3 regions of the Micromonospora sp. WMMC264 genome follow, and region 2 is predicted to be linked to each of the others. Evidence: riboswitches for the same ligand, from Rfam matches in the RefSeq annotation. Region 2 holds a riboswitch; each other region holds the start of a gene.

Region 1 (6,460 bases), 420 kb from region 2:
TACGCCCTCGGCCGCCGGTACGGCGCGGGTGTGCTCGCCCGCGCCCCGCGAGTGCTGCGCCGGCGCCTCGACATCGCGCGGGCCCGCCGCCTGGTCGCCCGCCGCGGGGCGTGGGCGGTGCTCATCGGACGCTGGGTGGCGGTGCTGCGCGCCGTGGTTCCCATGATCGCCGGCGCAGGTGGGATGCGGTGGCCGGTGTTCCTGCGGGCGAACCTGGCCGGCGGCCTGGTGTGGGCGACGGCCGTGGCGCTGCTGGGCTACCTGGGCGCCGCCTCCTACCGCTATCTGGAACGGGAACTGGGCATCGGGGAGTGGGCGCTGCTGGCCCTGATCGGCGTCGGCGTGGCGCTGCGGGCGTGGCAGAGGGCACGGCGCGAACCGGCCGACGGTGAGCGGGCAGGCCAATCACCCGCGCGCGGTGGGGCGGATCGGTAGCGTCACTCGTGGGGGTGGCCGGCGACCGCGGAGTGCGCAGTGGGGCGAGCAGACGACGGGCGCGCGGCGTTCTGGGCCGGGCCGCTGCCGCAGGCCGTGGCCGCCGTCGGAGCCTCCACGGCCGGGCTCACCGGTGAACGCGCCGCCGCCCTGCTGCGCGAGCACGGGCCCAACCGGGTCGACGCGGGCGCCAGGCGGGGCTGGCGGCTCCTGCTGTCGCAGTTCACCAGCCCGATCATCCTGATCCTGATTGCCGCGACCCTGCTGTCGATGGCCGTCGGGGATCTGATCGACGGCACCATCATCCTGGCCATCGTCGCGGCCAGCGGTGGCCTCGGCTTCTGGCAGGAACACGCCGCCGGGCGGGCCGTCGACGCGTTGCAGGCCCGGGTCCGGGTGGACACCGAGGTGATCCGCGACGGGCGTGAGGTGTCCGTACCGGTCGAGGAGGTCGTCGTCGGCGACCTCGTGGTGCTGCGCGCCGGGGACGTCGTCCCGGCGGACTGCCGGATCGTTCAGGCGGAACGTCTGCAGGTCGACCAGGCGGTGCTTACCGGCGAGTCGTTCCCGGTACCCAAGTCGGACGACCCGTCGCCGCCGGACGCGGAGCTGACCGCGCGCGGCAACGCGCTGTGGATGGGTACGCACGTGGCCAGCGGCACCGCGCGCGCGGTGGTGATGCGCACCGGCCGCGACAGCACCTTCGGAGCGGTGTCCCGCCGGGTCGCCTCCCGCCCCGCCAGCACCGGCTTCCAACGCGGGCTGACCCGCTTCGGACTGCTGCTCGTGCGGATCATGGTGGTGCTGCTGGTCGGCATCTTCGTCGCCAATCTGCTGCTGCACCGCCCGGTCATCGACTCCCTGCTGTTCTCGCTCGCCCTCGCCGTCGGGCTGACCCCGCAGATGCTGCCGGCGATCGTCGCGGTCAGCCTCTCCGCCGGCGCCCGTGCGATGGCCGCGCACCGGGTCATCGTCAAGCGCCTCGAGGTCATCGAGGACTTCGGCGCCATGACCGTGCTGCTGACCGACAAGACCGGCACCCTCACCGCCGGCACGGTCACCCTCACCGGCTGCCTCTCGGTCGAGGGTGAGCCGGACGCCGAGGTGGCCCGGCTCGCGAGGCTCAACGCCGGCCTCCAGCGTGGATTTCCCAACCCTGTCGACACGGCGATCATGAGGGGGCAACCACCCGCCGACCCGGGCACCCGCATCGCCGAGGCGCCCTACGACTTCACCCGCCAGCGCCTGTCCCTGCTGGTGCGCGACGGAGACGAGCCGATCCTGGTCACCAAGGGTGCGCTACGCGCGGTGCTCGACGTCTGCGCCACCGCACGCACCGCCGCGGGCACGGTACCGCTGGACGAGGTACGCGAGCGGGTCCTGCGACGGTTCGCCGCGCTCAGCGACCAGGGCGACCGGGTGCTGGGCCTCGCCGTGCGAGCCATGCCCGGCGCCACCGCCGTCGCCGTCGCCGACGAACGGGAGATGACGCTGGTCGGGCTGCTCGCCTTCCAGGACCCACCCCGCGCAGACGCCGCCGCCGCCATCCGCCGGCTCGCTGACATGGGCGTCACGGTCCGACTGGTCACCGGCGACAACCGGCACGCCGCCCGGCACGTCGCCGCCAGCGTCGACCTAGCCGGCGAACCGCTCGTCGGCGCCGACCTCGCCGCCTGCCCCGACGACCAGTTGCCGGAGCGGATCGCCGACGTCACCGTGTTCGCCGAGGTGGACCCGCTGCAGAAGGAACGCATCCTGACCGCGCTGCGCCAACGCGGCGACGTCGTCGGGTTTCTCGGCGACGGCATCAACGATGCTCCCGCGCTGCACGCCGCCGACGTCGGCATCTCCGTCGACACCGCTGTCGACGTCGCCAAACAGGCCGCGGCGATCGTGCTGCTCGACAAGAACCTCGACGTGATCGCCGACGGCATCCGCCTCGGCCGCCGCACGTTCACCAACACCTTGAAGTACATCCGGGTCAACACCAGCGCGTCCTTCGGCAACGTCGTCAGCATGAGCATCGCCGCGCTCCTGCTGCCCTTCCTGCCGCTGCTGCCCCGTCAGGTCCTGCTGCTCAACTTCCTCTCCGACATCCCCTACACCACCCTGTCCACCGACTACGCCGATGCCGAGCAGATCCAGCATCCGCGTACCGTCGACGTCCGGACCATCCGCAGGTTCATGCTGGTGTACGGCTCGATCAGCATCGCCGTGGACCTCCTCGTACTCGGCGCCCTGCGCTGGTGGTGGCACGTGTCGACCGACGTCTTCCGCGCCGCCTGGTTCGTCCAGTTCACCGCCACCGAGATCATCGCGCTGCTGGTGCTGCGCTCCAATCGGAGTTTTCTGCGCAGCCGCCCCTCCGCCGCGCTCGCCGGCACCGGACTGTTGCTCATCACGGTCACCGTCGCGCTGCCCTTCAGCCCACTGTCCGCGCCACTCGGACTCGCCGCGCTCCCGCCGGTGGTGCTGGCGGCCCTCGCCGCGGTCACCCTGGTCAACGTCGCCGCCAACGAGACCGCCAAGCATGTCGTCCCGCCGGACCCGACCGTCGCACGGCGGGTGCCCCGCCCGTGACGGTCTCGCGTCCATCGGTGATCGCCTATTGACAAACAATATTAACAATTAGACCCTGCTGAGAGAGCGCTCTCCCGTCCCTGTCTCCAGCGAGGTGTCGCCATGCGTCTTCGAAGAAAGCTGCTCGCCGCCGCGTCCGCACTGCTCGCCGGGCTCGCGGGCACCGTCGTCGCCACGCCCGCCCACGCGGTCGGACCCGCGTTGCTACCCGTCACCGTCACCAACACCACCGGTCGCACCGACCCGGTCTACCTCTACGTCATCGGCGTCCAGCTGTCCTCCGGCCGGCTCGGCTACGTCACCGCCGGCGGCGCCTTCGTGCCGTGGAGCGGCGGGCAGATCCCGCCGTCGCCCGCGCCGGACGTCTCCATACCGGGCCCCGGCAACGGCGGCAGCACCACGATCCAGTTCCCCCGGGGCTTCTCCGGCCGGGCCTACTTCGCCCTCGGGCAGAAGCTGAAGTTCTTCCTCACCCCGGACGGACTGGTGCAGCCCGCGCCCTGGGCGGCCGGTGACGCGAACCGCGACATCCTCTTCGACTGGAGCGAGTTCACCTACAACGACTCCGGGCTGTGGCTCAACAGCTCCCAGGTCGACATGTTCGCGATCCCGCACGCGGTCACGGTGACCGGCGCCAACGGCGTCACCAAGCGCACCGGCGACGTGGTGGCCAACGGACGCAACGCGGTCATCGACGGCATCCGGGCGCAGCCGGGCTGGGCCAACACCGTCCACACCCGCTCCGACGGGACCGTGCTGCGCGTCCTGGCTCCGGGGAAGGCGGCCGGGGCCGGCCTGCTGAGCACCACCTATCTGGACTCCTACATCGCCTCCGCGTGGAACGCGTACACCACGAAGACGCTGACCGTGGCGCCCTTCGCCGACCAGCCGGCCATCCGGTACTACGGCCGCACCTCGGGCAACACCATGACCTTCACAAACGGCAGCGGCCAGGTGGTCGCCTCCTTCAACCGGCCCTCCTCGGCCAGCGTCTGGGGATGCGACGGCGACCTGCCCGCGCCGAACGACCAGGTGGTCGGCCCGATCTCGCGTACGCTCTGCGCGGCCCTCAACCGAGGCACGCTCGGCACCATCGACACCCAGCCCAGCACGAACGCCGCCGACTTCTACCGCAGCAACCCCACCAACCAGTACGCCCGCCTGATCCACGCCAACATGACCGACGGCCGGGCGTACGCGTTCGCCTTCGACGACGTCGGCGGATTCGAGTCACTGGTGCACGACGGCGACCCCCGTTCGGCCGGACTGATCCTCAGCCCGTTCACCGGAGGTGGGGGCGGCAACCCGACCACCGGGGTGCCCGTGGTCAGCAACTGGAACAACAAGTGCATCGACGTGCCGAGCTCCAACTTCGTCGACCGCGCGCCGCTGCAGATGTGGAACTGCAACAACACCAACGCGCAGAAGTGGACGTTCAGCGGCACGGCGCTGAAGAGCCAGAACAACAAGTGCATGGACGTCGACGCCGGGTCCACCGCCAACGGGGCGGTGGTGCAGCTCTACACCTGCAACGGCACCGGCGCCCAGCAGTTCACCCTGAACTCGGCCGGGGACCTGGTCAACCTTCAGGCCGACAAGTGCGTCGACATCAAGGACCGGAACGGCAACGACGGCGCGAGGCTCCAGCTCTGGGACTGCACGGGCACGGCCGGCCAGAAGTGGCGCAAGGGCTGACCGGCCCTGCGACGGGGGGCGGGGGCCGACCGCGAGTCGCTCCCGCCACCCGCCGCGACGGCTCGCCGTCCCGCAGGACGGACGCGCCGACCACGTCGGCTCACCGCCCCATACGATGGACAACGGTGCTGGTTCGCCGTGCCCGTGAAGGGTGTGGCGTCGTAAGAGGGAACCCGGTGTGAGTCCGGGACTGCCCCGCAGCGGTGAGTGGGAACGACAGCCGTCATCGAAGCACTGGACCGTGAGGTCTGGGAAGCGACGGCCAGTAGGTGACCGGGTGGATCCGGTCGCGCCCGCGAGTCCGAAGACCTGCCCGCACCGCGCGCACCGTCCGGTGTGCGCCGCCGACGGTCGCTCGGGACGGCCGGTGCGGAAGCCGGTACGCCGTCTGTACCCCTTCCCTCCCCGCCTCGATCGGCCTCGTGTGCTTCGAGGGAAGGGATCTCCATGAGTACCGCATTCGGTCAGAGCACCGTGCTGGGCTATCCACGTATCGGGGGCAACCGGCAACTCAAGAGGGCCGTCGAGGCCTACTGGGCGGGCCGGATCGACGCCGAGGAGTTGGCGGCGACCTCTGCCGCGCTACGGGCGAAGGTGTGGCGGACGCTGCGCGACGCGCGCCTGGACGCGATCCCGTCCAACACGTTCTCCTACTACGACCACGTGCTGGACACGGCCGTCGCCGTCGGCGCGATTCCGCGCCGGTTCGCCCGTCTCGGCCTCGGCGACCTCGGCACCTATTTCGCCATGGCCCGGGGCGTCGATGCCGAGCCGGCGCTCGAACTGACGAAGTGGTTCGACACCAACTACCACTATCTGGTTCCCGAGATCGGCTCCGACACCACCTTCGCGCCGAATCCCGACAAGGCGCTGCGCGAGTACCGCGAGGCCCGCGAGCTGGGAATCGACAGCCGGCCGGTGCTGGTCGGGCCGGCGACATTCCTGCTGCTGGCCAAGCCCACCGAGGCCCGCGGCGAACCGTTCGACCGGCTGACCGACCTGGTCGACGTGTACGCCGGCATCCTGCGATCCCTTGCCGCGGCGGGCGTGCGATGGGTGCAGCTGGACGAACCCGCCTACGTCGCCGACCGGAGCGCCGCCGAGATCGACGCGCTGCGGGAGGCGTACACCCGGCTCGGCGCGGTGGAACAGCGGCCGGCGATCTTCGTCGCCACCTATTTCGGCGAGCTCGGTGACGCGCTGCCCGCCCTGCTCGACACGCCGGTCGAAGCGGTCGGCGTGGATCTGGTGGCCGGGCCCGGCAACCTGCGGCGGCTGGCCGGTGCGGGACCACTGCGCGGCAAGACGATCGTGGCCGGCCTCGTCGACGGCCGCAACGTCTGGCGTACCGACCTGCGGGCCGCCGTGGCGGCCGGTGCCGCCGTCACCGCCCTCGCCGACCACGTCGCCGTGTCCACCTCGTGCTCGCTGCTGCACGTGCCGGAGGACCTGTCCGCCGAGACCGCTCTCGACCCGGCGCTGCGTCAGCGGCTCGCCTTCGCCCGGCAGAAGGTCGATGAGGTCGTCCGGCTCGGCCGCGCGCTGCGCAACGGCACCACGTCCCTGCCCGAGCCGCTGCCGCCCACCCCTGCCGCCTGGCGCGACGACACCGTACGCGGTCGGCTCGCCGCGCTGCGCGCCACGGATCGGCAGCGCGGCGCGGACCCGGAGCGTGCGGCGGCACAGCAGGCCCGGCTGAACCTGCCGCCCCTCCCGACCACGACCATCGGATCGTTCCCGCAGACCGACG
Region 2 (6,460 bases):
GTCGTGGTGGACGACGACCGGGCCGGCGGCGTGGTGATCCGCAACCGGGGTGTCTTCGGCGACGACCTGGTACGCGGGCTGATCGACGACTACGTCGCGGTGGTCTCGGCGCTCGTCACCGACCCCGGCACCACACCGGAACGGGTACGCCTTCCTGACGGTGCGTGCTTCCTCGACCACGCGATCGGGTAGGAGTTCCGACGGACCGATCCCAGAGAGGTACGACGACCATGACGGACACCTCGACGAACCAGCACACGACGGAGCAGCCCGCGCCGCCGGTGCCCCGCTCGGCCGTACGGGCCCGCTGGTCGGTGGCGCTGCTCTTCGTCATCATGGGCCTGGCCATCGGCGGGTGGTCGGCCCGCGTGCCGGAGGTGCGGGACGCGGTAGGGGTCGGCAACACCGGCTGGGGCCTGGCGAACATCGCCACGAACGCGGGGGAGCTGGTCTCCCTGGTCGTGGTGGCGGTGCTGATCAGCCGCATCAACACCCGCCGGCTGGCGCTGGCCGGGGCCGCGCTGATCCTGCTCAACGCGCCGCTGCTGGCCGCGTCCACCACTGTGGTGGCGCTGGTCGGCGGGCTCGCGGTCTGGGGCTTCGCGGCGAACCTGCTGGCCACGCCGATGAACGCCCAGTCGGTCGAGGTGCAGAAGCGGTACGGGCGGCCCATCCTGTCCACGTTCCACGCGGGCTTCAGCATCGGCATGCTGGTCGGCGGCCTCTGCGGCACCGGGGCCGCGGCGATCGGGATGTCGCCGTCGGTGCAGATGGCCGTCACCAGTGTCCTGCTGGGCGCGCTGCTGATCGGCACGCACCGCTGGCTGCCCGACACGCCCCGCCAGGAGACCAAGGACGGCGAGGCGCGGCGCCGGCTGCGTGACCGGTTCACCCCGCAACTGCTGCTGCTCGCGGTGATCGCCTTCCTCGCCTCGTTCATCGAGATGGCCGGCGCCCAGTGGAGCGCGCTGTACGCGACCGAGGTGGCCGGCGCCACGGCGGTGCTCGCCGCGGCCACGTACACCTGTCTCTCGCTGGCCGCGACCGTCGCCCGGCTGTTCGGCGACCGGCTGGCCGGCCGGGTCGGGCGGATCCGCTTCGTCCGGCTGTCCGCGCTGGTCGCGACAGCCGGCGTGGCGCTGCCGGTGGCGTACCCCCATCCGGCGGCGGTGATGGCCGGGTTCGGACTGCTCGGGTTCGGCCTGGCGTGCGTGACCCCGACGGTGCTCGGCTTCGCCGGTGAGCAGCCGGGCCTCACGTCCGGCGAGGGCGTCTCCGTGGTGGCGATGGGCCAGTGGCCGGGCGCGCTGCTCGCGGCGCCGGTGATCGGCCTGCTCGCCGGCGCGCTGGACCTGCGTACCGCGTTCGTGGTGGTGGCCGTGCTGGCGCTCGCCGTGGTGGCGTTGATCGGGCGGGTGCGGGCGGCGGCGCTGCCCGGCGAGAGCCCGGCCCCGCCCCGGCCGTGACGGCCGGGGCGGGGGCGGCGGTCAGAAGTCGTCGTCGAACGTGACGCTGCCGGTCACGCCGACCTGGTACGCCGACACCCGCCGCTCGAAGAAGTTGGACAGCTCCTGCACGTCCTGCAACTCCATGAACGCGAACGGGTTGGCGCTGCCGTACATCGGGGCGATGCCGAGCACCGCCAGGCGCCGGTCGGCCACGTGCTGGAGGTACTCGCGCATGTCGGCCAGCGACATCCCCGGCACGCCCTGGCCCAGCAGGTCCGCGGCGAAGCTCACCTCGCACTCCACCGCCTCGGCCAGCATCTCCTTCACCTGCTTCTCCATCTCGGCGTCGAACAGGTCCGGTTCCTCGGCGCGTACGGTCTCCACCACGTCGAACGCGAACGCCATGTGCATCGACTCGTCCCGGAACACCCAGTTGGTGCCGGAGGCCAGCCCGTTGAGCAGGCCCCGGGACCGCAGGAAGTAGACGTAGGCGAACGCGCCGTAGAAGAACAGGCCCTCGATGCACGCGGCGAAGCAGATCAGGTTGAGCAGGAACGCCCGCCGGTCGTCGCGGGTCCGCAGCTCCCGCAGCTCGAAGATCGAGTCGATCCACCGGAAGCAGAACTCGGCCTTGCGGGCGATCGACGGGATGTTCTCCACCGCGGCGAACGCGGCGAACCGTTCCTTCTCGTCCGGCACGTACGTGTCGAGCAGGTTCAGGTAGAACTGGACGTGCACCGCCTCCTCGAACAGCTGCCGGGACAGGTAGAGCCGGCCCTCGGGCGAGTTGACGTGCTGGTAGAGGTTGAGCACCAGGTTGTTGGCGACGATCGTGTCGCCGGTGGCGAAGAACGCCACCAGCCGCGACACCAGGTGCCGTTCGGCGGGGGACAGCTTCGCCAGGTCGGCGAGGTCCGAGTGCAGGTCCACCTCCTCGACCGTCCAGGTGTTCCTGATCGCGTCCTTGAACCGGTCGAAGAAGCGCGGGTAGCGCATCGGCCGCAGGGTCAGGTCCATGCCGGGGTCGAGCAGCATGTGCCGGGTCGGTGCGGTGGTGGTCACTGGCATGCCTCGCAGCTCTCGGGGTTCTCCAGGGAACAGGCCAGCGCCTCGTCGTCGCTCACGGCGGAGACCACGCCGGGCACCGGGGCGGGCACCGGGGCGGGCACCGGGGCGACGGTGGCCTGCTGGATGCGGGTGGCGGGACGGGAACGCAGGTAGTAGGTGGTCTTCAGCCCGGCCTTCCAGGCGTACAGGTACATCGAGGACAGCTTGCCGATGGTCGGCGCGCTCAGGAACAGGTTGAGCGACTGGGACTGGTCGACGAACGGCGCCCGCGCGGCGGCCAGGTCGATCAGCGCCCGCTGCGGCAGCTCCCAGGCGGTGCGGAACAGCTCCCGCACCGGCGCGGGCAGCTCGGTGATGTCCTGCACCGAGCCCTCGGCCCGCTTGATCCGGTCGCGGACCTGCGGCGTCCACAGTCCGCGGGCCTTCAGCTCCCGCACCAGGTACGTGTTGACCTGGAGGAACTCCCCGGACATCGTCTCGCGCTTGAACAGGTTGGACACCTGCGGTTCGACGCACTCGTAGCAGCCGGCGATGGAGGCGATGGTGGCGGTCGGTGCGATCGCCACCAGCAGCGAGTTGCGCAGCCCGCCTGCGGCGATCCGCTCACGCAGCGCCGCCCACCGTCCGGCCTGCGCCGGCTCCGCGCCCCACAGGTCCGGGTGCAGGTCACCCTTCGCGGCCCGGGTCTGCGGGTACGCCGGATGCGGCCCGAACCGCTCGGCCAGCCCGGCGGAGGTCTCCAGCGCGGTCAGCAGGATCTCCTCCTGCACGCGGGTGGACAGCTCCTTCGCCTCGGGGGAGTCGAACGGCAGGCGCAGCGTGAAGAACGCGTCCTGCAACCCCATCAGGCCGAGCCCGACCGGCCGCCAGCGCGGGTTCGACGCCGCCGCCTGCTCGGCCGGGTAGTAGTTGATGTCGATCACCCGGTCGAGGAACACCACAGCGGTGCGGACCGTGGCGCGCAGCCGCTCCCAGTCCACCCCGTCGGCGGTGACGTGGGCGCCGAGGTTCACCGAGCCGAGGTTGCACACCGCCGTCTCGGCGTCGTCGTTCACCTCCAGGATCTCGGTGCACAGGTTGGACAGGTGGATCACGTTGCCCGGCTCACCGGTCTGGTTGGACAGCCGGTTCGCGGCGTCCTTGAACGTCATCCAGCCGTTGCCGGTCTGCGCGAGCGTGCGCATCATCCGCCCGTACAGGTCCCGGGCCCGTACCGTGCGGACCGCGTTCTTCTCCGCCGCCCGGTACGCGGCGTCGAACGCCTCCCCGTACAGGTCGGGCAGCTCCGGGGCGTCCGACGGATCGACGAGCGACCACTCGCCGTCGGCCTCGACCCGGCGCATGAACTCGTCCGGGATCCAGTTGGCCAGGTTGAGGTTGTGCGTACGCCGGGACTCCTCGCCGGTGTTGTCCCGCAGCTCCAGGAACTCCTCCACGTCCGGGTGCCACGGCTCCAGGTAGACGCAGGCCGCGCCCTTGCGCCGGCCACCCTGGTTGACCGCGGCCACCCCGGCGTCGAGCGTCTTGAGGAACGGCACGATGCCGTTGGACCGGCCGTTCGTGCCCCGGATCAGCGCGCCCCGGCCGCGCACCCGCGACCAGGCGATGCCGATGCCGCCGGAGAACTTCGACAGCTTCGCCACCTGGTGGTAGCGCTCGTAGATCGAGTCCAGCTCGTCGCGCGGCGAGTCGACCAGGAAGCACGACGACATCTGGGTGTGCCGGGTGCCGGAGTTGAACAGCGTGGGGGAGCTGGGCAGATAGGCCAGGCTGGACATCAGCCGGTAGAAGCCGACCGCCTCGCCCGGGGTGCGGGACAGCCCGCAGGCCACCCGTAGCAGCCAGTACTGCGGCGTCTCCACCACCAGCCGCGACTGCGGGTGCCGCAGCAGGTAGCGGTCGGCCACGGTACGCAGTCCGAAGTACTCGAACCGCCTGTCGCCGTCCGGGTCCACGGCGTCGTCGAGCTTGCGGGCGTGCCGGGCGACGAATGCGGCCGTCTCGTCGCCGATCAGCCCCAGCCCGTGCGCGTACGCGATCGACTGGCTGAAGCTCGCCACGCCCTGACCGCGGACCTCCTTGTCCACGTACGCGGCCAGCAGCCTTGCCGCCAGCTTCGAGTACTGCGGCTCCTCGCCGATCAGCTCCGCCGCGGTCTGGATCGACAGCCGGTCCAGCTCGGCGGTGGTCGCCCCGTCGTAGAGCCCGCTGATCGTCTTGGTGGCCACCCGCAGCGGGTCCACCTCGTCCAGGTCGGCGACCCAGCGTTCGACCGCCCGGACGATCTTGCCGACGTCCACCGGCTCGGTGTCGCCGTCCCGTTTGCGTACCCGCATCGCCGGCCGGCGGGCCTCGGACCCGCCGCCGGTGGCCGGCGGGCTTTCCTGCACGACAGTCATGACCTCTCCTCGCTGTCACCGTCTGGAGACGGCGGGAGACGCCAACGGGCACGGCGCGGCCGGCCCGGCTGCTGGCGTCGGTCGTCCCGCGCGACCTCCGGCCGCCGTACGCGGAGGCGCACGGCGCGCTGGCAGGTCTTCGGACTCGCGGGCCCGACCGGGGTCGCCGGTCGCCTACCGGCCGTCGCTTCCCAGGCCGGTGGCCCAGTGCTGTTGACGGCTGTCGTTCCCACTCACCGCTGCGGGGCAGTCCCGGATTTCCACCGGGTTCCCTCTTGCCTCGGCCCCGCCCCGGAGGGCTCGGCCGAACCAGCTGCGGCACCACCATATATGGCGGTGGGGGCGGTTGGGCAACACCAGATGTCGTGTCGGGCGTGTCGCATGGATCTCACTGTCCACAGTGCCTACCCCCGATGCCGGCGCTCGCCGCCGGGCGCGATACTCGGCGTATGGGGAATACCGGACGCCGCTGGGCGTGGGTGGCGGTCCTGCTCGTCGGCGTCGGGCTTCACCTGCTGGTGCTGGAGACACTGTCCGGCACCGGCACCGTCACGTTCGTACCGGCGCTGATCGTGCTCGGCGCGTGCGTCGCGCCCGCCACGTTCCTGGCCTTCGCCCAGGGGCGGCCGGCCCGCCGCCCGGTCCCCGGCTCCGTCGTCGGCGTCGCCGCGCTTCTCGGCGGCGTGGTCGGCGTGGTCGCCGCCGGCTGGCTGGAGTACGGCACGCTGCACCGCCTCGGCGTCCTGCCGATGGCGCTCGTCGGCCTGGCCGAGGAGACCGCGAAGCTGATCGTGCCGGCCGGCATCCTGCTGCTGTGGCGGCGGCACCGGTCACCGGCGCAGGGCCTGGTGATCGGCGTGGCCTCCGGCGCCGGGTTCGCCGCGCTGGAGACCATGGGGTACGCGTTCGCCGCGTTCGTCGGGTCGGAGGGCAACCTCGGCGCCGTCGAGCGGACGCTGCTGGTTCGCGGTCTCACCGCGCCCGCCGCGCACCTGGCCTGGACCGGGCTGACCGCCGCCGCGTTGTTCACGTTCGCCGCCGCGCCCGGCGGCCGGAGACTGGCGGCGTTCCTGCTCACCTTCGCCGCCGCCGTCACGCTGCACACCTGCTGGGACACGTTCGGCACGCAGCCCGCGTACGTGTTCATCGGCGGTGTGTCGCTGGGCTGGGTGCTGCTGCGCCTGCACCTGGACCGCGAGCGGCCCGCCGCCCCGCCCCGGGCGCCGGAGCGTGATCCTCACCAGCTCGCCGAGGTGGCGGGGTCGGAGCCCTCCTGATGCCGCCATCTCGGCGAGCTGGAGTCGAGCAAGCGTCAGCCGGCGGCCAGCCGGACACCGAGCGCGACGAAGGCGACAGCGCAGAGCCGGTCGACCCGCCGCGACCAGCGGCTGTCGCCCCAGCGGCGGGCGAACCGCCCGGCGCCCACGCCGAGAGCCAGGTCCACGGTGAGCTGCACCGCGACGAACAGCGCGCCGAGCAGCACCAGCTGTGCCGCCACCGGGCCCGCGTCGGGCCGGACGAACTGCGGCAGGAACGCCACGCTGA
Region 3 (6,460 bases), 400 kb from region 2:
CGCGAACGCCGGCGAGGCGAGCATGACCTCTGCGGTGGTGCCGTCGGAGACGATCTCCCCTTCGGCCATCACGATCACCCGGTCGGCGAGGGTGGCGACGAGTTCGACGTCGTGGGTGGCGACCACCACGGCTCGGCCGCTGCCGGCCAGCATCCGGGCGACGGCGGTGAACTGCCGCTTGGCATGGTAGTCCAGGCCGCGGGTCGGCTCGTCGAGCAGGACCACCGGCGGAGCGGCGGTGAGCTGCACGGCGAGTGCGAGGGCGAGCCGCTGTCCCTCGGACAGGTCCCGGGGGTGCCGGTCACCGGGCAGTCCGGGGACGAGCTGGTCCACCAGCGCCCGGCAGGTGCCGGCCGGTACGCCGGTCTCCCGGTCGGCCTGGGCGCACTCCGCGTCGACTGTCTCCAGGTAGAGCAGGTCACCGGCGTCCTGCGGGACGAGGCCGACGTGCCGGCGGGCCTGACCGGCCGGCAGGGCCTTCGGGTCGACGGTGCCCTTCGGCCCGGTCACGGCGACGGTGCCGCCGTGGCGTGGGCCGCTGCCCTGCACCGCCCAGAGCAGGCTGGACTTGCCGGATCCGTTGCGGCCCATCAACGCGACGACCCGGCCGGCGCGCAGATCGAGGTCGACGCCGGCCACCGCGACGGTGCCCGGATACCGTACGACGATCTTCCGCGCGGTCAGCGTGGGACCGGTGTCCGCGCCCGCCGGGACCGGCGGCGGCGCCACGCCGGCGAGCCGGTGCCGGAGGTCGGACGCCCGCCGGCGGGCGTCACGGACCGACAACGGCGGCGGTGTCCAGCCGGCGAGGCGACCCAGCTCGATCAGGGGTGGCGCGATGTCGATGTGGGCCAGCCCGGTCGCTGGCGTCCCGTCGTGGACATGGCCGTCGCCGGGCAGGTACAGCAGCCGGTCGGCGTACTGCAGGACGCGCTCCAGCCGGTGCTCGGCCAGCACCACTGTCACTCCGAGGTCGTGCACCAGCCGGGTGACGGTGGCGAGCACGTCCTCCGCGGCGGTGGGGTCCAGCGCGGAGGTGGGTTCGTCGAGCACCAGCACCCGGGGGTGCGCCGTGAGCACCGCGCCGATGGCGACCCGCTGTTGCTGACCGCCGGACAGCGTCCGCAGGGGCCGGTCGCGCAGGTCGGCGATGCCGAGCAGGTCCAGCGTCTCCTCCACCCGCTTGCGCATCACCGCGGGTGGCAGGGCGAGCTGCTCCATCCCGTACGCCAGTTCCTCCTCGACGGTGTCGGTGACGAAGCCGGCCAACGGGTCCTGGCCGACCACGCCGACGACGTCGGCGAGATCGCGCGGCGGATGCGTGCGGGTGTCCCTGCCGTCGACGGTGACGGCGCCGTGCAGGGTGCCGCCGGTGAAGTGTGGGACGAGACCGTTGATCGCCCGCAGCAGCGTCGACTTTCCGGCACCGGTACGGCCCGCGACCAAGCAGAGTTCACCTTCCTCGACGCGAAACGTCACATCCCGCAACGGTGGCGGGCCGCCCTCGGCATAGTGGACGGTGACCCGGTCGAAAGTGATCATGGGCGGTCTCCCGGTGTCGATGCCCTCGCGGCGCGCACTCCGTCTGCCGGCACGTCCGTGACGGGGATGGGCCGGTCCACCGACGGCGGGCGTCCGGCACATACTGTCGGCGGTGGTGGCGGCGCCAGCCAGGCGGGTGCCGCCGCGACGCCGACGGCGAGAAGCATCAGCGGGGTCAGCTGGGGCCAGGTGAGCGGGCTGACCGGCGGGTAGAGCAGTTCCGGGTCCACCGAGCCGGCGAGCATGGTCAGTGCCGCGGCGGCCACCCCGCAGCCGGCCACGAGCAGCTCGGCCGGACGCCAGCGGTCCGGTCGGTACCGGCTGCGGCGGACCCGGCGACCGGCCAGCAGCATGCCGGTCACGGCGGCGGTCAGTCCGGCCAGGAGCATCGGCAGCCCCAGGTAGCCGGGTGCGGCGGTGTCGAGCAGCCCGTAGGTGCCGGCGCAGACGCCGACCAGCCCGCCGAGGACGAGCGCCCCGGTGACGGTTCGCTGCCCGGCGGGCACCGCCGCGGTGCGGCCGTAACCACGGGAGTCCATCGCGGCCGCGAGGGCCAGGGACCGGTCCAACGCGTCGGCCAGCACCGGCAGGGCGATCCCGCGCAGCGCCCTCATCCCGCGGGCGGACGCGCCGCGCAGCCGCCGGGCCCGGCGGACCCGTAGCACGCTCTCCACCAGCTGCGGGGCGACCGACAACGCGACCACGACGGCGGTGCCGATCGCGTACAGCGCTCCGGGTACGGCCTTGAGCAGCCGCTTCGGGTTGGCCAGGGCGTTCGCCGCACCGAGGCAGATCAGCATCGTCGCCAGCCGCAGCCCGTCGTAGAAGCCACCGAGGATCTGCTCGGCGGCGACCGGTCCGAACAGGCGGATGCCCGCCGCCCACGCGGGCAGCGGGATCTCCGGCAGCCGGACCAGGATGTGGTCGCCCTGGCCGCCGCCGAACACGATCCGGAACACCACCCGCATCGTGACGATCACCGCGCCGAGCCAGACGTACATGCGGAACGCCAACGCCCACGGCGCGTCGCCCCGGCGGCGCACCACCACCAGACCGGCGACGGCGACGAGCAGGGCCAGCGGCAGCGGATTCGTGGTGTGGCTGGCCGCGGTGGCCAGGCCGAGCGCCCACAGCCACCATGCGCCCGGGTGCAGCCCCCGGGGCAGCCACCACACCGGCCACCGGCCCGGCAGACGACGGGCGTCGGCCGGCCGCGACCCGGTGACCGTGACGTCAGTCATCCGGGTCGGCGGCACGGCGTCGTCGGGCCGCGACCAGCGCGCCGGTGGCGAGCAGGGCGAGCAGAAGCACCCCGGCGATCGTGCCCAGTGGCAGGCCGTCGTCGTCACGGGACGCGGCGACATCCGTCACCACCGGCTCGTCGGAGGAGCCCTGCGGTGCCGTGCCGGTGGCGGCGCCCGGCGTCGCCGTCAGGGTCGGCGTACCGGCCGTCGGTGACGTGCCGGCGGAGGTCGGCGGGCCGACGGAGACCGGCGGGCCGGAGGTGCCGCCCGGCCGGGTGGGCTCGCCGGGCCGGCCACCGGCGACCGGCGGCGGTGCGACGGTTCCTCCCGCCGGTGGTGGCGCCGCCGGCTCACCGCCCGTGGGCGGCGGCGGCGGTGGTGGCGGTGGCGGTGGCGGGGCGGGGCGTTTCGGCGCGACGCCGGGACGGGGCGCGTCGTCGGCGTTGCGGTTGAGGGAGAACGACCAGCCCTCGAAGCTGCCGGCCGCCGGCTTGCGGTTGAGCACGCCCTTGTCGCTGTACGTCCAGCTGCCGCCGTTCGGGGCGTGCCAGTACGACCAGTAGGCGCTCGCAGGCGGGGTGTCGACGCACTTCTCCGTCGCGGCCGACGGCTTGCCGTCGATCCGGCAGATGAACCCCTCGCCCCAGCGCAGGGTTCCGGTGATCGGGAAGCCCGCGTTCTTGAGCGCCGCGAGGCCGGTGGCCTGGGTGCCCGGCGCGCACCGCACCACCGTCCCGCCGCCGAGCTCGTTGAAGTCCACCACGACTGTGACCCCGGAGGCGTCCGGGCAGTAGCCGGCCGACCCGGCGGCCACCGCAGGACTGCCCGGTCCGATCGTGGTGCAGGCGGTGACCAGGGCGACGGCCAGCGCGCCACGGGCGGCGCGGAGGCTCATCCCGCCCGCCGTCGGCCGAGCACGAGCAGTGTCACTCCGCCACCGATCAGCAGCAGCGCGATCAGCAGGTAGCTACCGATCGCCACGCCGGTCGTCGGCAGCCCGCCCGGCCCGGACGCGGCCGGGGTCGTGATCGGCGGCGCGACGGTGGCCGGCGCCGCGGTCGTGGGCGCGGGTGTCGCCGGAGGGCGGGTCACGCTCGGCGTCGGGCCGGCGGTGCCGGTCGGTGGAGGCGAAGTGGTGAGCGTGGGAGACGCGGAGGGCGTGGACGGCGCGGTGGGCGAGGCCGTGCCGGTCGGGGTGGGAGTCGACGTGGGCGGCGGGTCGAGGCCGATCCGGCCCAGCGGGACCTGGGCCAGCCCGAGCAGGGCCTGCGCGGTGGCCCGGCGCCACTGGTCCCGGTCGGTGTCGGTGATCCCGGCCGCCGCGGCAGCCGTGAATCCGTCGGTGTTGTAGGCGATCGCGCCGGCGTCGGCGGAGGCCGCGCCACCGTTGCCCGCGGTGAGCTGCAGCGCGGCCAGGGCCGTCGCCGCCCGGGCGGCCTCGTCGTCGCGGCCGGCGGCGGCGAGGGCCTGCCCGGCCAGGCCGGTGCTGTTGGAGTTCGCGCCGGTGGTGGGTCCCGAGCCGCCGAAGGAACCGTCGGCGTGCTGCTGGGTGACCAGCCAGTCGGCGCCCTTGCGGGCGGCGTCGCCGGCGCCCGTGGCGCCGTCCTCGGCGGCGGCCAGCAACGCCTGCACGGCCATCGCGGTCGAGTCGACGTCGAGGGTGGCGCCGGGCTGGTCGTCGCAGGACGGCGACGGCCCGTCGGCGGCGTCCGGGTAGAGCCGGAAGCCGCCCGCCGCGCACTGCTGCCGGATCAGGAAGTCCACCGGATCCTGTGGCAGGTCGCCGCTGCGGGCCAGGCCGAGCACGGCGAAGGACTGGTCGAAGGTGTTGCTGGCGTCCGGGCCGCTGTCGGCGGTGGTACGGCTGGTGATCCGTCCCCGCTGGTGCCCGGCGTCGGCCGTGGCGATCAGCGACAGGGTTTCCGCCCGCAGGTCGTAGCCGCCGAAGTCGGTGGGGTCCGCGTCGGCGGCGGCCGCGGCGTAGAGCAGTTTGGCGGTGGCCCCGCCGTCGGTGAAGCCCTCGATGCCCCAGTCGTCGTAGCTGTTGTAGGACCGTACGTGTGTCGCGACCTGCGCGGTCGCCGCCTGCCGGGTCGGTGCGTCGACGCCGGTGGCGGACAGCGCGACCAGGCCGTCGATGGTCAGCCCCCAGTCCTCGGGGGCGAACGGGCCGGGCAGCGCCCCGTCGGTGAACTCGCCGGCCAGCCAGGACGCGGCGTCGCGGGCGGCGGTGATGTGGGCCGGGGCGGGTGCCGCGACAACGGCCGGCGGGGTGCCGGTGATCGCGGCGAGAGCCGTCACCGTGGCTGTACCGAGACCGGTGGTGAGACGCCGGGACAGGGGCATCAGGGGTGCCTTTCGCAGAGCGGTCGGTGAAACCTCCGGAAAGCACCCCGAGAGACGGACACCCCGCTCCGCGTGCTGCGGTGGGCGGGGTGGTCGGACCTCGGCGGCCCGGACTTCACCCTGTAGACCTCGACAGTGGAAGCCGCTCGTCCCGGGCGGGGCATTCCGGCTCGCGAAAGGGACTCTCGCTCACGGTTGCGGGTCAGCGCCGGCTTCGAACCGGCTTCCCCCCACACGGGACGTATGCAGTTGTGCCCGGCGCACCGGGTGCCGACACCGTACCGCCCGGGCGCGCGACGACGCCAGAGCAGCTGCCGGTACCCGGTGCGCCGCTGGTCACACCGTTCGCAGCCGCGGTTCAGGGAGCGGCGATGCTCGGCGGGGCGCCGGCGCCGAAGGACCAGCCCTCGACGCTGCCCGGCGCGGGGTTGTAGCCGGTCGCCCCCGACGTGCTGTAGGACCAGGAGCCACCGCTGGACGCGTGCCAGTACGACCAGTACGCGGTGGCCGGCGGGGTGTTGACGCACGGCTCGGTCGCGGCGGTGGGCTTGCCGTTGATCCGGCAGACGAAGGCCAGGCCCCAGCGGGCGGTGCCGGTGACGGTGAAGCCGGCGGCCTGAAGCGCGGCCAGGCCGGTGGCCGGATCGCCCGGCGCACAGGCGACCTGTACGCCGCCGCCGAGCGCGGCGAAGTCGACGACCACAGTGACTCCCGAGGTGCCGACGCAGGCGGCGGCGTGCGCCGACCGGGGCGCGGGTTCGACTGCGGTCAGCGCGACGCCGGCCACGACGGCGGCCAGCAGGCCGGCCATCCAGGTGCGGGCGGTGGGACGGTGACGGAACACGGGTCCTCCTGTGATCGGGTGAGCGGCGAGGCGGTTCACGGGCAGGCGAGCACCGGTGCGCCGGGGTCGGCGCCGGCGGCGGACAGACGGGCGTACCCGACCCCGGTGAGACCGAGGACGGCCTGGGCGGTGGCCCGGGGCGCGGTGGCCGGGTCGAAGCCGCCACCGTCGAAGTCGACAGCGCCCCGGTCGGCGGGCGCCCCGGCGCAGCCGACCTGGAGTCCGGCGAGGAACGCCCGGGACCGCGCCCAGGCCGGCAGCCGGTGACCGTCGCGCAGGGCCTGCGCGGCGAGGCCGGTGCTGTTGGCGTTCGGTGTGCCGGCCGCGTTGGCGAAGCCGCCGTCGGCACGCTGAACGGACACCAGCCAGCGCAGCCCGGCGGCGGCGTCGGCCGGACGGTCCGCGGCGCGCAGCGCCTGCGTCACGAGCGCGGTGGCGTCCACGTCGGACGTGCAGACCGGTTGGGCGGGCAGCAGCGGGTAGC

The links. Region 2 has a riboswitch for cobalamin ahead of O7542_RS07900 (ribonucleoside-diphosphate reductase subunit alpha). Riboswitches for the same ligand answer to the same signal wherever they lie in the genome.
Region 1: it holds a riboswitch for cobalamin, as region 2 does, so the genes downstream of both, metE (5-methyltetrahydropteroyltriglutamate--homocysteine S-methyltransferase) here and O7542_RS07900 (ribonucleoside-diphosphate reductase subunit alpha) in region 2, are expected to answer to the same signal.
Region 3: it holds a riboswitch for cobalamin, as region 2 does, so the genes downstream of both, O7542_RS06350 (terpene cyclase/mutase family protein) here and O7542_RS07900 (ribonucleoside-diphosphate reductase subunit alpha) in region 2, are expected to answer to the same signal.

The regions. Positions count from the first base shown of each region.
Region 1 covers NZ_CP114907.1:1,522,051-1,528,510, forward strand. Annotated here, with positions in the region: gene O7542_RS06310 (DedA family protein) at 1-435, shown strand, start outside; gene mgtA (magnesium-translocating P-type ATPase) at 475-3,015, shown strand; gene O7542_RS06320 (beta-1,3-glucanase family protein) at 3,118-4,710, shown strand; cobalamin riboswitch at 4,823-5,042, shown strand; gene metE (5-methyltetrahydropteroyltriglutamate--homocysteine S-methyltransferase) at 5,158-6,460, shown strand, end outside.
Region 2 covers NZ_CP114907.1:1,937,593-1,944,052, forward strand. Annotated here, with positions in the region: gene O7542_RS07885 (condensation domain-containing protein) at 1-192, shown strand, start outside; gene O7542_RS07890 (MFS transporter) at 231-1,466, shown strand; gene O7542_RS07895 (ribonucleotide-diphosphate reductase subunit beta) at 1,488-2,516, opposite strand; gene O7542_RS07900 (ribonucleoside-diphosphate reductase subunit alpha) at 2,507-4,852, opposite strand; cobalamin riboswitch at 5,028-5,244, opposite strand; gene O7542_RS07905 (PrsW family glutamic-type intramembrane protease) at 5,365-6,192, shown strand; gene O7542_RS07910 (LysE family translocator) at 6,228-6,460, opposite strand, start outside.
Region 3 covers NZ_CP114907.1:1,533,618-1,540,077, reverse strand. Annotated here, with positions in the region: gene O7542_RS06365 (ABC transporter ATP-binding protein) at 1-1,542, opposite strand, end outside; gene O7542_RS06360 (CbiQ family ECF transporter T component) at 1,539-2,783, opposite strand; gene O7542_RS06355 (hypothetical protein) at 2,776-3,681, opposite strand; gene O7542_RS06350 (terpene cyclase/mutase family protein) at 3,678-5,132, opposite strand; cobalamin riboswitch at 5,269-5,406, opposite strand; gene O7542_RS06345 (hypothetical protein) at 5,491-5,943, opposite strand; gene O7542_RS06340 (peptidase) at 6,012-6,460, opposite strand, start outside.